Linked DNA regions of Shimia isoporae. The protein of the gene in region 1 interacts with the protein of each later gene in a pairwise test. Links are inferred from orthologs where the notes say so. Each region holds a gene or a part of one and is shown on either strand. Other genes may lie near its edges. The genes, in order: nusG and rho.

Evidence for each region.
Region 2: the proteins of nusG (region 1) and rho interact in binary tests that used the Escherichia coli proteins (3 or more experiments, as listed by UniProt). The link is inferred for Shimia isoporae from one-to-one orthologs.

What each region holds. Positions count from the first base shown.
Region 1 is NZ_SMGR01000003.1:30,447-37,754, reverse strand. What follows is about bases 2,701-5,444. They hold nusG (transcription termination/antitermination protein NusG), read left to right. Parts: upstream 2,701-3,677; coding sequence 3,678-4,211; downstream 4,212-5,444. Other genes in these bases: BXY66_RS14485 (alpha-hydroxy acid oxidase), read left to right, coding at 5,200-5,444; BXY66_RS14490 (nuclear transport factor 2 family protein), read left to right, coding at 4,310-5,083; secE (preprotein translocase subunit SecE), read left to right, coding at 3,287-3,484; BXY66_RS14505 (hypothetical protein), read left to right, coding at 2,701-3,193. Also shown: BXY66_RS14515 (glycosyltransferase family 2 protein), read left to right, coding at 1-1,641; BXY66_RS14510 (hypothetical protein), read left to right, coding at 1,800-2,306; more of BXY66_RS14505, read left to right, coding at 2,519-2,700; more of BXY66_RS14485, read left to right, coding at 5,445-6,348; BXY66_RS14480 (hypothetical protein), read right to left, coding at 6,427-7,308. UniProt on the Escherichia coli protein: Part of the processive rRNA transcription and antitermination complex (rrnTAC). The complex forms an RNA-chaperone ring around the RNA exit tunnel of RNA polymerase (RNAP).
Region 2 is NZ_SMGR01000004.1:71,662-79,020, forward strand. What follows is about bases 397-3,191. They hold rho (transcription termination factor Rho), read left to right. Parts: upstream 397-1,055; coding sequence 1,056-2,327; downstream 2,328-3,191. Other genes in these bases: BXY66_RS17225 (CopD family protein), read left to right, coding at 484-933; mnmE (tRNA uridine-5-carboxymethylaminomethyl(34) synthesis GTPase MnmE), read left to right, coding at 2,338-3,191. In the rest of the region: BXY66_RS17220 (Maf family protein), read right to left, coding at 1-72; more of mnmE, read left to right, coding at 3,192-3,636; tRNA uridine-5-carboxymethylaminomethyl(34) synthesis enzyme MnmG, read left to right, coding at 3,661-5,523; 16S rRNA (guanine(527)-N(7))-methyltransferase RsmG, read left to right, coding at 5,523-6,146; BXY66_RS17250 (ParA family protein), read left to right, coding at 6,139-6,948; BXY66_RS17255 (ParB/RepB/Spo0J family partition protein), read left to right, coding at 6,964-7,359. UniProt on the Escherichia coli protein: Facilitates transcription termination by a mechanism that involves Rho binding to the nascent RNA, activation of Rho's RNA-dependent ATPase activity, and release of the mRNA from the DNA template.

The DNA.
Region 1 (7,308 bases):
CGCCATTTCTTGGTGTCGTTCTTTTTGGCGTTTGGCCTGTTTTGCAATGGCACCATCGAGGCCAAGGCGCGGTTGATCGTTGCCTTGCTCGGGTATTTCTTCGTGTTCTGTGCGACGCTGGACTACGCAGCTTACGGAATTTCGTTGGTGACGGGCCTTCCTCCGGATTTGAATGTGCAGGAGATCGCTGGCGGGCTGGCGGGTTTCGCGGTTTTTTCAACGCAGGTGTTCCGGCGCGGGGCAATGCCGGATTCGGTGGAAATGACCATCCAGCCGCGGCGTAAGCGTGTTGTCGCGACCCGTTTCTTCGCCGTGACGCTTCTTGCAGCGACACTGTCCTATCAGGTTACCCAGTTGGACCCGCAATTCATCACGAAGTTGCGGTCGTTCTCGCTGTTGGGCGGACTAGGGCCGGGCGTTTTCCTGTTCTTACCGAGTCTCTTTTTGATGCTCTACCTTTTGTCGTGTTGGGATCGCCGCAGGGACACTCCGGATCCACAGTTCCGGCCGCCATTGTCGATTGTGATCCCCGCACACAATGAGGAATATATCATTGCGCACACCGTTGCCGCGATTGAGGCTGCTGCGATTGAATACGGCGGTGAGGTGAATGTACTCGTTGTAAACAATAACTCATCGGACTCCACTCGCGCTGTTACCGAGGCCGCTTTTGCGAAAACACGTCATGTGAATGGACGGGTCATTGACGAGGCGAGACCGGGTAAGGCGCATGCGCTCAACCGAGGTTTTGCGGAGGTACAAACAGACTTTGTGATCCGCATTGATGCCGATACGCAAATCCACTCCGATGCACTTTGGCGGGCGTTGTCGCACTTCAGTGATCCGACGCTCGGCTGTCTTGGCGGCGTGCCCTTCACCCGTGGTCGCAGTTTCTTTGAGAGGGCGCGGCAGTCTGAAGTTTTGGTGAACCACGGCTATTATGCGATTGGCACCGACGCGATCGAGGCGCTGGTTGCCATACCCGGCATGTTCGCGGTGTACCGCTCCGAGTTTCCCAGATTGCTTGGTGGCTTTGCGTTTGGCTTGAACGGCGAAGACTCAGACATGTCGATGCGCATCGGTGAGATGGGGTATCGCGTGATGGTCGATCCGAAGGTGCGCTATGAGAGTGAGGTGCCTGCCACGCTGCATCACATGCGCGAACAACGGATGCGCTGGTTCAGGTCCGCGTTTCACATCGCCGCGCGTTGTGCCGAAGCGTCGCGCATCAATCACCGGTCTTTGCGAGGGATCGTTATTCTTCCGCTGATGCTGTTGAACACGTCATTCCGTGCCATGTCGATCGGGCTGATATTTTTTGGCATGATCGAGTTCATGGATCCGTTCTCGCCAGAGATGCGGCCGCAGCTAAGTGCTATCTTTGCTGTTGCGATAGGAGCACCGTTCCTTGTGTCGATCATGGCGACGTTGATCAACCGATCCTGGCGCGCTTTGCTTTATGTTCCGGAGTACACGCTGTTCCGGTTGTTTCGGAGCTACTACACGCTAGAGAGTTTGTTGAGCATCACAGTGACGCCCGCCAGCAGACCGGACAAAAAGCCGGTCGTGTTGGAGCCGTTGGAGAGGGTGGAAACTGCGTCGTCTGAGCGAGGCAAAGACCTCGCTGTTGCAGGGAGCTGAGCTGAGATTGACGCGGGTAATTGCCCCATTTGCGACACAAATGGCCCAGAGAATGCCCAGAAGCCCGCTAAGACTCGTCCTATTTACCTTTCATTAACCATTCCGCGAGGCTGTAAATTTTGACAGCGCAGCAGGGGGCGTTGTTCGAAAGGGACGACATGGGACAGAATTGGAGACTAGGGGATTTTGACGACACCGGTCCGTTCATGCCTGAGCGGGAAGACAGTGCTGTTTCTTCCAAGCCTAGAAAAGAAGTTCACCGGCTGATGATTGAAGCTGCGCGGCGGACTGTTGGAGCGCAGGCAAATGAACCGGCCGAGCCAAAGATTTCCCGCGTTGAAGCAGCGATGCAGCGGAATGCTCCCGAATTGGCGGGAGCACCTGCGGCAGAGTTGGCGCTCATCGAGGCTGAACGCGACGCCCTTATGGCGCGTCGGTGGCCACGCCCGCGTTTGCTGTCGTTGATTATGGTTGGCACGGTCGCTTTGGTTATGCCGGCTGTGGCGATCCGGCTTCTGATCTGGTCGCTGATCCTGTTTATTGTGGCTGCGGTTGCTGTTGGACCAGAGCGGGTCCGAGATGCCTTGCGTGGTGTGGGCCTCTGGTGCATGCGATATTGGCAGCATGAACTGCGACTGGCGCAAAAGTTCGTGTCCGGAAGATAACCTTTCTTTTCAGAGAGTTGGGCAACAAGCCCCTAGGCGATTTTGAGCATTTGCCTCAAAATCGCCACAACTGTGCCTGCTGAGCACCAAAGTCTTAAGCAAACCCTAACAGTTAGAGTTCAACTTGATTCGTACGTGGCTGTGTGAGGGCGGCGGCGTCTCAGGAAACGGCGTGCCGCGCTTACCAAGGGTGCGTCGAGATGGTGATTGGTATGAGCAACGACGATCCAACGCTTTATGACAAAGGTGATGTGCCGCAGTATGGCGCGGATATCAAAGAACCCGGCGAGCCGTTCGGCGAGGAAACCCTTGATGCGATCCGAAATCTGGTTGCAGATGACGAGGCCGTCGCGGGCGTTCCCCAAGAAGCCCTCGCTGTCGAACCCAAACCAGTAGAAGCCCGCCCCGAGCCGATCGAACACAATGTCGCGCCGGTTGGCGCAAGGGCACGTGCTGAGGCGACGTCCGCGGAATGGCACGATTGGGTTGAGGCTCCGCGAGAACGCTCCTGGCGCAAGCTCGAGATTGTCGAGGGCGGGCCGACACGAGCTTTGCGACGCTTTCTGACAACGCCCCGTATCCTGTCTGTCGCTCTCCTGAGCTCGGTGGTTTATTGGCAACCGATGTTCATTCCGATGCTGGTTCTGACATTCCTTTCCGGACTATTGCTGCTTGGGGCCCTGATCGGTCAGGACCGTATGGCGCGCATCGTCGGACGCCGCATTCAGCGGTTTATCTGGAATGACCCGGCACGGGCGCGCTTTGTGGAAAAACTCCTCCCCAATAGCATGCGTCATCTGCTCTATCGTCCCGTGACTGATGACGATGCATGGGATGGGCCGATAGACCCGTCATTTGCGGCACGTATCTCACGAATTGGTGGTTGAAGGCGTTTCAACGATCAAAGAGCGCCAAATGGCCTTGAATTTGTCAGGCCAGCCAAGTATGTCAGCCTCTGATCAAGGCAAAGAAGAAGCGTCATGGCGAAAACCAATCCGATCACCTTTATTCAGCAAGTCCGCGCGGAAGTGTCCAAAGTCGTTTGGCCGACTCGCCGCGAAGTTCTGCTGACCACGGTCATGGTCTTTATCATGGCGGCGCTGACTGCGGCGTTTTTCTCGCTTGTGGACATTCTGATCCGCGGCGGTCTGAACGGCATTCTGTCGCTCTTCGGCTAAGGCTGGTGAGGTCGCTTCGCGGCCTTTGGCTCTTGAAATCCAATGGTATCGGCGGTAGTTCACTGCCTACTTCGGGAATGTGGCGTGTGGCGAATCAAGTTGCACGCCGATTTTTTGTTCCCAAATGCCCCCGTCGGGGCGCGTATTGAAATGACACCCGGCCCAGGCCGGTAAGACGGGAAAGAACGGTCACATGGCAAAACGGTGGTATTCGGTCAGCGTACTTTCGAACTTCGAGAAGAAGGTCGCCGAGACAATCCGCACGTCGGTCGAAGAGCAAGGGCTCGAGGACCAGATTGACGAAGTGCTGGTGCCGACTGAAGAAGTGATCGAAGTGCGTCGCGGCAAGAAAGTGACCACCGAGCGCCGCTTTATGCCCGGTTACGTTCTCGTGCACATGGAAATGAGCGATCAGGGCTATCACCTGATCAATTCGATCAACCGCGTCACCGGTTTCCTTGGCCCGCAGGGCCGTCCGATGCCGATGCGTGACGCCGAGGTGCAGGGCATCCTTGGTCGCGTGCAGGAAGGCGAAGAAGCGCCGAAGCTGATGATCAGCTTCGAGGTGGGCGAGAAGGTCAAAGTCAACGACGGCCCGTTCGAAGATTTCGACGGCATGGTCGAGGAAGTGGACGAAGACAACCAGCGCCTGAAGGTGACCGTGTCGATCTTTGGCCGCGAGACCCCGGTCGAGTTGGAGTACACTCAGGTGACCAAGCAGGGTTAATGGCTTTAGGGGTCTCCCCTCAAATTCGTGAATTGATTAAGCGCTCCGATGTGTCACCATCGGGGCGTTTTTGTTTGTGCGGTTTGTTGGAGGGCGTCATGGCCACAGCCAAGGAAAATGCGATCGATCTGTATATGAAGGGTATTCGGGACGGGCACGCGGAGGAGGCCGTAAATGCCTACACCGGCGCGCGGTATACGCAACATTCGACAGGAGTGGCGGACGGCAAGGAGGGGTTTCTGGCTTTCTTTGGACCTTTCATCGAGCGCAATCCGGATCGGGACATCCGCGTGGTGCGGGCGCTGCAGGATGGGCCGAAGGTTTTCCTTCAGGCGCATCAGGTTCTGAATGGCGGGGCTGCGAGGTGGGTCACGACGGACTTCTTTGATTCAGACGACGAAGGGCTGATCGTCGAGCATTGGGACGTGATTGGCGAAGACACACCGCCCAATCCGGCGGGTCGAACCTTGGTAGATGGGCCGACGGACGTTGTTGATCTCGATAAAACGGCGGCGAACAAGGCGCTGGTGGCGGAATTTATAGACGCCTGTCTGATCGGGCGGCGGGTAGACCGGATGGGGGATTTCATCAGCGATGAGGTGTTCCATCAGCACTCATCCGGGATGGAGGACGGGCTGGCGGCCTTTGCCGCTTTCTATGGCGCGGAAGACTGTCCGTTGAGTTTTCAGGAGTGCTTCCTGATGGTGGGTGAGGGGAATTTTGTCGCCACGCTCAACCGCACACGGCTGAATGGTCAGGACATGTGTCAGGCGGATATTTTCCGAATTGAGAATGGCAAGATCGTTGAACATTGGGACAATGCAGAGCCGGTGCCGCCGCGCGAGGAATGGGCAAATTCCGGAAAATTCTGAGGGACTCCCACCTTCGTCTTCAGTCGATCACAAACTCTCTTGCAGCTTTGGCAAATATTGGTAAAAGAAAATTACCAATTTAAGGGATTTGCCAAAGCGTCAGGGGAGGGCGTGCCATGCGGCTCACGGATTGCCACAATTTTCAGGACTTTCGGAAGCTGGCCAAGAAGCGCCTGCCGGGACCGATCTTTCACTACATCGACGGGGCGGCGGATGACGAGATCACCTACCGCCGCAACACCACGAGCTTTGACGACGTGGATTTGGTGCCCAACGTCCTGAACGGGGTGGAAAACGTCGATATGTCGGTGGAGGTCATGGGCCAGAAGCTCGACATGCCGATCTATTGCGCGCCCACAGCCTTGCAGCGGTTGTTCCATCACGAAGGCGAGCGGGCGGTTGGCAAGGCGGCGACCAAATACGGAACAATGTTTGGCGTGTCCTCGCTGGCGACGGTGACGGTTGAAGAGATCGAAAAGATCGCGCCGGGGCCGAAGATGTTCCAGTTCTACTTCCACAAGGATCGTGGCTTGAACGATGCGTTGCTGGAACGTGCGCGGGCGGCGAATTTTCAGGTTATGGCGCTGACGGTGGATACCATCACGGGCGGCAACCGCGAACGGGATTTGCGCACGGGCTTTACCTCTCCGCCCAAGCTGACACCGGCTTCGGCCCTGAGTTTTGCGGCGCATCCGATGTGGGCGTGGAACTTCTTCACCAAAGAGAAATTCGACATGCCGCACCTGTCGGGGCATGTGAGCGCAGGGACCAATCTGGCCGTGTCAGTAGGAGAGTATTTCTCGACAATGCTTGACCAGTCGATGAACTGGAAGGACGCGGAGAAGCTCTGTGCCCAATGGAACGGACAGTTTGCTCTAAAAGGCATCATGAGTGTCGAAGACGCAAAGCGGGCGGTTGATATCGGTTGTACCGGTATCATGGTGTCCAACCACGGTGGGCGGCAGTTGGACGGATCGCGCGCGCCGTTTGATCAGCTGGCAGAAATCTGTGACGCCGTGGGCGACCAGATTGATGTGATCTGCGAAGGCGGCATTCAACGCGGCACACATGTGCTGAAGGCGTTGTCGGTTGGGGCGAAGGCCTGTTCCGGCGGGCGGCTTTACCTCTATGCACTCGCGGCGGCGGGGCAGGCTGGTGTCGAACGCGTGCTGGGCAATATGCGCACTGAGATTGAGCGGGACATGAAGCTGATGGGGATCACGAGTCTGGATCAGTTGAGCCGTGAGAATCTGCGCTGGCGCTGAACAATCGTAAGAAAGAAGAATTTCATGCACCCGACCAATTTAGGTCGGGTGTTGTTGTTTCTGACCTGGCGGTAGGCGTCATTTCGGCAAGATGAACGGGCCAAAAATCAGGGAGTAGTAGTATAGCATTTGCACGATAAGAACGGCGATGATGTTACCGATGAGCTGTGCCCAGCCGAGGATCGGAATCCACTTTTGCAACATTTTCTCCAGGATCTCTTCGGCAACCTCCTTGCCCAGTTTCTTGATCAGAAGTTCGCGGAACTTGTCCGAGAGCAGGAAGTCCTCAAGCAAGGTTTTCACAAGCTCCCAGAAATCGTGCTCGGCGGCGGCTCTGAGCAGGTCTTCCCAGACGTCTTTGAACTCTCCGCCGCGGAGGATTTCGAGGATGGGTACGTAAAAGTCGATCAGATCGAGGGCGCCCAAAGTCTTGAACAGGATCTCTTCGATGACCGCTTGCCAATCGGTGGTGGGCGTAGGGGCGAAGAACGCCTTCAGCATCGCCATAGGGACGAAACCATAGCGGTTTTCCATATCAAGAAGTACCTCGAACGAAGGCATCGGGGTTGGCTTGATGGGCATGTGGGTCATCGGGTGCAGGCAGAACTGCTTGTATGAGATGGCCATTTCCGCAGCGTGGGCCTGAATGGAAACGCCTTCGTCATAGAGGTTGATCATTTCGTCCGGCGGGCGTTCGCCCGCGGCCACCATTGCGCTTGCGGTTTCGACCTGCGCGAGGAATCGACCGCTCATCTGGATGATTTTGTGTTCATTCCCGACAACCGCAGGGAAGGGGCGTGCCGAGCCGAAGTTGGCGTGATCTGCCATGATGGCTGCTCGAATGGCCGTCGGATCCGGATTGTCGCGGTTCATTACTGTTTCCCCGACAATCGCGCGCATCGCCAGCGTGGAAACCGGATTGCGGCCCACCGCCACGATATATGGGCTGACAATATTCGC
Region 2 (7,359 bases), on another replicon or contig:
GTCCACACCTGAATTCCGCAGGAGCGTGGCACGAATTTCCGATCCGGAAGCTAGGACGAGTTTTGCTGGCATGTGGACAACTCCGTGGACAGATCGCCGTGAGGAAGGAGAATTCTTTCTGGAAAGATGTGCGGGATTTTGCAAGCGGTGGATTTCCCGGGAACCCCAGAACTCCATTCAGAGATTCCCGCACAGTGGATGGGGAAAACTCCTGACGCGGGGATCAACTGAATTATCCAAGTTCATCCGCAGATTTATCCCCAGCGAAATCAAATTTGTAAATCGGCCAAGCCCTTGTTTTTATGATTTTAAATTTCTCGAAATCAAAATGTGTTCAAAACTCATCTGAACATACTCATGTGTGGATAAGTCTTGGGGAAAACCTTTAATCCACAGAAATGAAGCCCCCAACAAAATCATCATCCTTTTCTATATTTCTTTATTTATTTAGAGAGGACCGAGAGGATCACGGAGACCAAGACCATGGGATACTTTCTTGTCGATATTTACCCGTACGTGCTCTCCCTTCATATCATGGCGGTCATCTCTTGGATGGCAGGGATCTTCTATCTCCCCCGTTTGTTTGTGTATCACGCCGAGCGAGCAGAGAAGGGCGACAATCTCGACGAAACGCTGAAGATCATGGAGCACAAACTCCAGCGATATATCATGGCGCCGGCCAGTGTTGTCACATGGATGGCCGGTCTCACTCTCGTGTTTACTCCCGGAATCGTGGATTGGACCGCTATTTGGCCATACACCAAGGCGATCTGTGTTATCGCTATGACGGGCTTCGATCACTGGCTCATGCAGATGCGAAAGAAATTCGAACGAGATGAGAATACTCTGACCGGCCGTCAGTATCGGATGATGAACGAAGTGCCGACCATCCTGATGGTTGTGATCGTGTTGTCTGTTGTGGTGAAATTCTAACGAGAATTGACTCGCCTCGAGTCAGCGCTTAATTATCTCCCCAACTGGCCCGTCCGGGTCACGTGTCTTCCACATACAAAAATGACGAACCGCTCCCCCAGGGGCGGCGACAGGATATTTTCATGACACAGGAAAAGCTCGCTCTTGGCGACCTGAAGGCAAAAAGCCCCAAAGACCTTCTGGCGATGGCCGAGGAGCTCGAAATCGAAAACGCATCCACGATGCGCAAAGGCGAGATGATGTTCCAGATCCTGCGCGAACGCGCGGATGATGGCTGGGAAATCTCTGGAGAAGGTGTGCTCGAGGTACTTCAGGACGGCTTCGGTTTCCTGCGCTCACCGGAAGCAAACTATCTTCCGGGTCCTGACGACATCTATGTGAGCCCGGAAATGATCCGTCAGCACTCCCTGCGCACTGGAGACACCGTTGACGGTGTTATGACGGCCCCTGGCGACAACGAGCGCTATTTCGCGCTGACAGGCGTGTCTCAGATCAACTTTGAGGCCCCTGAGAAGGCCAAGCACAAAATCGCTTTTGACAACCTGACACCTCTCTACCCGGATGAACGTCTAAAGATGGAGATCGAAGATCCGACCATCAAGGACAAGTCCGCCCGTGTGATCGATCTCGTTGCACCAATCGGTAAAGGTCAGCGTTCCCTGATCGTTGCGCCGCCGCGGACTGGTAAAACAGTGATCCTGCAAAACATTGCGCACTCAATCGAAGCCAACCATCCAGAATGCTATTTGATCGTACTGCTCATCGATGAACGTCCTGAAGAGGTCACCGACATGCAGAGATCGGTAAAAGGCGAAGTTATTTCCTCGACCTTTGACGAACCTGCAACCCGCCACGTTGCGGTGTCCGAAATGGTCATTGAAAAAGCCAAGCGTCTTGTTGAGCATAAACGAGATGTTGTTATTCTACTCGACTCAATCACAAGACTTGGTAGGGCGTTCAACACTGTCGTGCCGTCATCGGGTAAAGTTCTGACCGGTGGTGTGGATGCAAATGCATTGCAACGACCCAAACGCTTCTTTGGTGCCGCTCGTAACATCGAAGAAGGTGGTTCCCTTACCATCATCTCGACGGCTCTGATCGATACCGGTTCGCGTATGGACGAAGTTATCTTCGAAGAATTCAAAGGTACTGGTAACTCCGAAATCGTTCTCGATCGCAAAGTGGCAGACAAACGTGTCTTCCCGGCGATTGACATTCTCAAGTCCGGCACCCGGAAAGAGGATCTTCTGGTCGACAAGGGTGATCTGGCGAAAACCTTTGTTCTACGCCGCATCCTCAACCCCATGGGTACAACCGATGCCGTCGAGTTCCTGCTTGGCAAACTCAAGCAGACCAAGACCAACTCCGAGTTCTTTGACTCGATGAACACCTAAGGGATCTGTGATGGCCTATGTGCCGGATACAATTTTCGCCTTAGCAACGGCCCCCGGTAAAGCGGGGGTCGCTGTCGTTCGAGTGTCCGGAACCCGCGCGACTTCCGCGGGCAGGGCGCTTTTGGGAGAGCTTCCCGGGCCACGCTTCGCATCCTTGAAGACACTGAAGGACGGCCAAGGCCGACGTCTTGATCAGGCTTTGGTTCTCTATTTCGAGGAGAAGGCAAGCTTCACGGGTGAAGATGTTCTCGAACTGCATTTGCATGGGTCTACAGCGGTTGTGAACGCGGTCCTACGTGAGCTTTCCGAAATGGAAGGCCTTCGTTTGGCCGAAGCAGGTGAGTTTACACGACGGGCATTGGAGAATGGTTGTCTGGACCTGGCGCAAGTTGAAGGTCTTGCTGATCTTATAGACGCAGAAACCGAAGCCCAACGACGCCAGGCCCTGCGCGTTTTGTCAGGTGATCTTGGTGACCTCGCGGGCAAATGGCGCACTGACCTGATCCGTGCCGCAGCCCTGATCGAAGCAACAATTGACTTTGCTGATGAGGACGTTCCCGTTGACGTGACGCCTGAGGTCGAAGCGCTGCTGGCAGGTGTCCGTACGGAACTGGATCGGGAAATCGCCGGAGTCGAAACAGCAGAGCGCATTCGAACAGGCTTTGAAGTTGCAATTCTAGGGGCGCCGAATGTCGGAAAGTCCACTCTTTTGAACGCCCTCGCTGGACGTGAAGCAGCAATAACTTCTGAGTATGCTGGCACCACACGAGACGTGATTGAAGTTCGTATGGAGCTGAATGGCCTGCCTGTGACGTTGCTTGACACGGCCGGCCTTCGCGAAACGGACGATCACGTTGAGGGCATCGGAATTCAGCGCGCCCGCGAAAGAGCGGAAGCCGCAGACTTGCGGGTATTTTTGAAGTCCGATGAGCAGGAACTAGACTTTGTTCCCATGCCAAATGATGTCATTCGGCTCGCCAAAGCCGATACATTGGAGAATCAGCGAGACGCTATCTCCGGAAAGACTGGTTTTGGTATTGGCGAACTTGTTGGTGAGATCACCGAAAAGCTTTCGGAGCAGGCTGGTAGGTCCGGCGTTGCGACGCGTGAACGGCATCGGATTGCTATGAAGAGGGCTTCTGAATCTCTGGATGCCGCGCGGGCCGTTCTCGCCTTGGGTCCTGATCATTATGATATTGGTGCAGAAGAGTTACGCACCGCGATTCGTGCTCTTGATTCTATTGTCGGGCACGTCGATGTAGAAAACCTGTTGGATGAGATTTTCTCGAGCTTTTGCATTGGCAAATAGCGATCGGAGAGGGGAGTGTTTCACGTGAAACATTTTGACGTCATTGTTGTTGGTGGTGGTCATGCCGGCGCTGATGCGGCTACAGCTTCAGCTCGCATGGGCGCACAGACAGCGCTTGTGACGCTGAAAAAATCTGGTATCGGCGTGATGTCTTGCAACCCTGCTATTGGCGGGCTTGGTAAAGGCCATCTCGTGCGTGAAGTAGATGCACTTGATGGTGTCATGGGGCGGATCGCGGACAAAGCGGGTATACAGTTTCGTCTTCTGAACCGAAGAAAAGGGCCTGCGGTTCAAGGGCCTCGCGCACAGTCTGACCGAAGGATCTATCGCACAGAAATGCTGTCCGAAATTGAATCGACACCTAACTTGACGATTGTCGAGGGAGAGGTCACCGATTTCAGAATGGAAGGACAAGCCGTTCGGGGAGTTGTTCTCGCTGATGGCGTCGAAATTCAGGCTCATGCGGTTGTGCTTACAACCGGCACTTTTCTCCGTGGTGTGATCCATATCGGCGATGTCTCTCATTCAGGCGGTCGGATGGGCGACAACGCATCGATTAAGTTGGCGGAACGCATCGATAGTTTCGGTCTGCCACTGGGTCGATTGAAAACCGGAACACCGCCACGATTGAATGGAAAAACCATTAAGTGGGACCTGCTCGACAGCCAACCCGGCGATGATCTGCCAGTCATGTTCTCTTTTTTGAATAAGGCGCCGACGGCCCGTCAGATTGCATGTGGTATCACTCACACAAATTCAAAAACACACGACATCATCCGGAATAATCTTGATCGATCGGCAATGTATGGTGGCCACATCGAGGGTGTTGGTCCGCGCTATTGCCCATCTATAGAAGACAAAATCGTGCGCTTTGCAGATAAGGATTCCCATCAGATCTTTTTGGAGCCTGAAGGTTTGGATGACGACACAGTGTATCCGAACGGTATCTCCACGTCATTGCCTGTGGATGTTCAGGAAGACTATGTACGCTCAATCTATGCTTTGGAGGATGTTGAAATTCTCCAACCTGGTTACGCCATCGAATATGACTATGTTGACCCGCGTGCATTGGATGCCGCACTAGGCGTCAAAGGTGTAGAAGGTCTTTATCTTGCAGGCCAGATCAACGGCACCACTGGATATGAGGAAGCCGCTGCTCAAGGTTTGGTCGCTGGGCTAAATGCGGCTTTGTCCGCGCAGGGCAGGGATCCTCATTACTTTAGCCGATCTGACAGCTATATCGGGGTGATGGTTGACGACCTGATTACCCGGGGCGTGACGGAGCCCTACCGTATGTTCACCAGTCGGGCTGAATTTCGCTTGTCTCTACGTGCTGACAACGCTGACCAAAGACTGACACCAATCGGTGAAACCCTGGGTTTGATCGGTGAAGACCGACGTCGGATTTTTGGAGCGAAGTTGGAGAAGTTGGTTTCTGGGCGCGCGCTCCTCGAAAAGGAGGCGCTTACTCCACGAGAAATCAATGCGGCGGGCATTGCGGTCAACCAGGATGGTAATCGCCGAACGGCCTTTCAGGTCCTCGCCTTTCCCGAAGTTGGTTTTGACGATCTCTTGCCAATCGACCCTGCCTTCGAGGACGTTGACCTGGAGACTCGCGGGCAACTGGAAAAAGACGCACTTTATGCCAACTATATCGAGCGCCAGAAGCGAGATGTTGAGGCGATGAAGCGTGACGAAAGCCAATTGATCCCATCGGACTTCGATTTTGATGGAATCGAGGGGCTATCCAACGAACTCAAAAGCAAATTGAACAACGCCCGTCCTGCAAACCTTGGGCAGGCAGGTCGACTCGACGGAATGACGCCCGCTGCCTTGACGCTCTTGTTGGCTAAATTGCGTCAGGCCAAACGGGAAAAGTCGGCTTGATGGCAATTCCCGACCGAATTCTGGCTGACCTCAATGTTTCACGTGAAACATCTGAACGACTCAAACAGCTTGCCGACATGCTGATTAAGTGGAATCCGCGCATCAACCTGGTGTCCAAATCCACAATTGCGGATCTTTGGACCCGCCACATTTTGGATTCGGCCCAAGTACTGAAAATTGCTCCACCCACAACATCACACTGGGTGGACATTGGAAGTGGCGGTGGTTTTCCAGGTCTTGTTATTGCGCTCATGTGCGCCGAGCCCGAGGCGCCCCAAAAAGTGACGCTGATCGAGTCAGATCAGAGAAAATGCGCCTTTCTGCGGTCCGTGTTGCGTGAAACTGGAGTTCCAGCCACTGTAATCAGCCAAAGAATTGAGCAAACTGAGCCGCAGAAAGCATCTGTTCTGAGCGCTCGCGCACTGGCCGATCTGAATATGCTTTTTGGCTTTGCCGAACGCCACCTTTCCACCGGAGGACTGGCGCTGTTTCCCAAAGGTGCCACTTGGGAAAAAGAAATCGCCGATGCAAAGGAATCGTGGTCTTTTCAAGTGGATGCCATTCAAAGTATCACGGAACCCCAGGCAGTAATTTTGAAGGTCGGAGAACTCAATCGTGTCTGATCCGTCGCGGCCCAAAGGCCCCAAAATCATCGCGGTCGCAAATCAAAAAGGCGGTGTTGGCAAAACAACGACGGCCATAAACCTCGCTTCCGCACTCACGGAAGAAGGCTGTAAAGTTTTACTGGTCGATTTGGATCCTCAAGGCAACGCTTCGACGGGCCTGGGAGTGGATATTGAGGACCGGGAATACACCACCTATGATCTTATTCTGGGGGAAGTAGAGCTCGGCGATGTCATTCAGACATCTGACGTTCCTGGAATGTCTATCGTGCCAGCAACTGTAGATCTCAGCTCCGCTGACATTGAGCTCATGTCCAACGAAAAGCGCAGCTTTCTTTTGCACGATGCTCTGCGTCAAACGCCAATGGACCGGTATGAATTTGACTACATCCTCATTGATTGCCCGCCGTCGCTGAATTTGCTGACAGTGAACGCTATGATTGCGTCCGACTCTGTTCTTATCCCGCTCCAAAGCGAGTTCTTCGCTCTCGAGGGTTTGTCTCAGCTTATGTTCACGGTCAGGGAGGTGCGACAAACGGCCAACGAGGCCTTGCGTATTGAAGGCGTGGTTTTGACAATGTTTGATGCGCGCAACAACCTGTCCCAGCAAGTTGAGCAAGATGCGCGCGATAACCTCGGAGACCTGGTTTTCGAAACAAAAATCCCGCGAAATGTGCGCGTTTCAGAGGCGCCCTCTTTTGCACAGCCTGTGACGGAGTATGATCCAGCTTCCAAGGGGGCGGAGGCTTACCGCCTTCTTGCCAAGGAACTCTTGGCCAAACACAACAAAATAGCGGCGTAATTGGGGGAGCACCAAATGGCTGAAAAGAGAAAGACGCGTGGTTTGGGCCGAGGGCTGAGCGCTCTGATGGCAGATGTGACCGAAGATAACTCCCGCCAGCAGACCGAGGAACCTTCTCGGCGACCCGATATGGTCGTTCCGATTGAACAGATTGTGCCAAATCCGGATCAGCCGCGAAGAGATTTTACGCCTGATCAACTGGAAGAATTGGCAAACTCAATCCGGGAAAAGGGCGTTATTCAGCCCCTGATCGTGCGTAAGAAAGGCTCTGACAAATTTGAAATTGTCGCAGGTGAACGCCGGTGGCGGGCGTCTCAGATGGCGCAGCTGCATGAGCTGCCAATCGTTGTGCGGGAGTATGACGACACGGAAGTGCTCGAAATTGCTATTATTGAAAACATTCAACGAGCT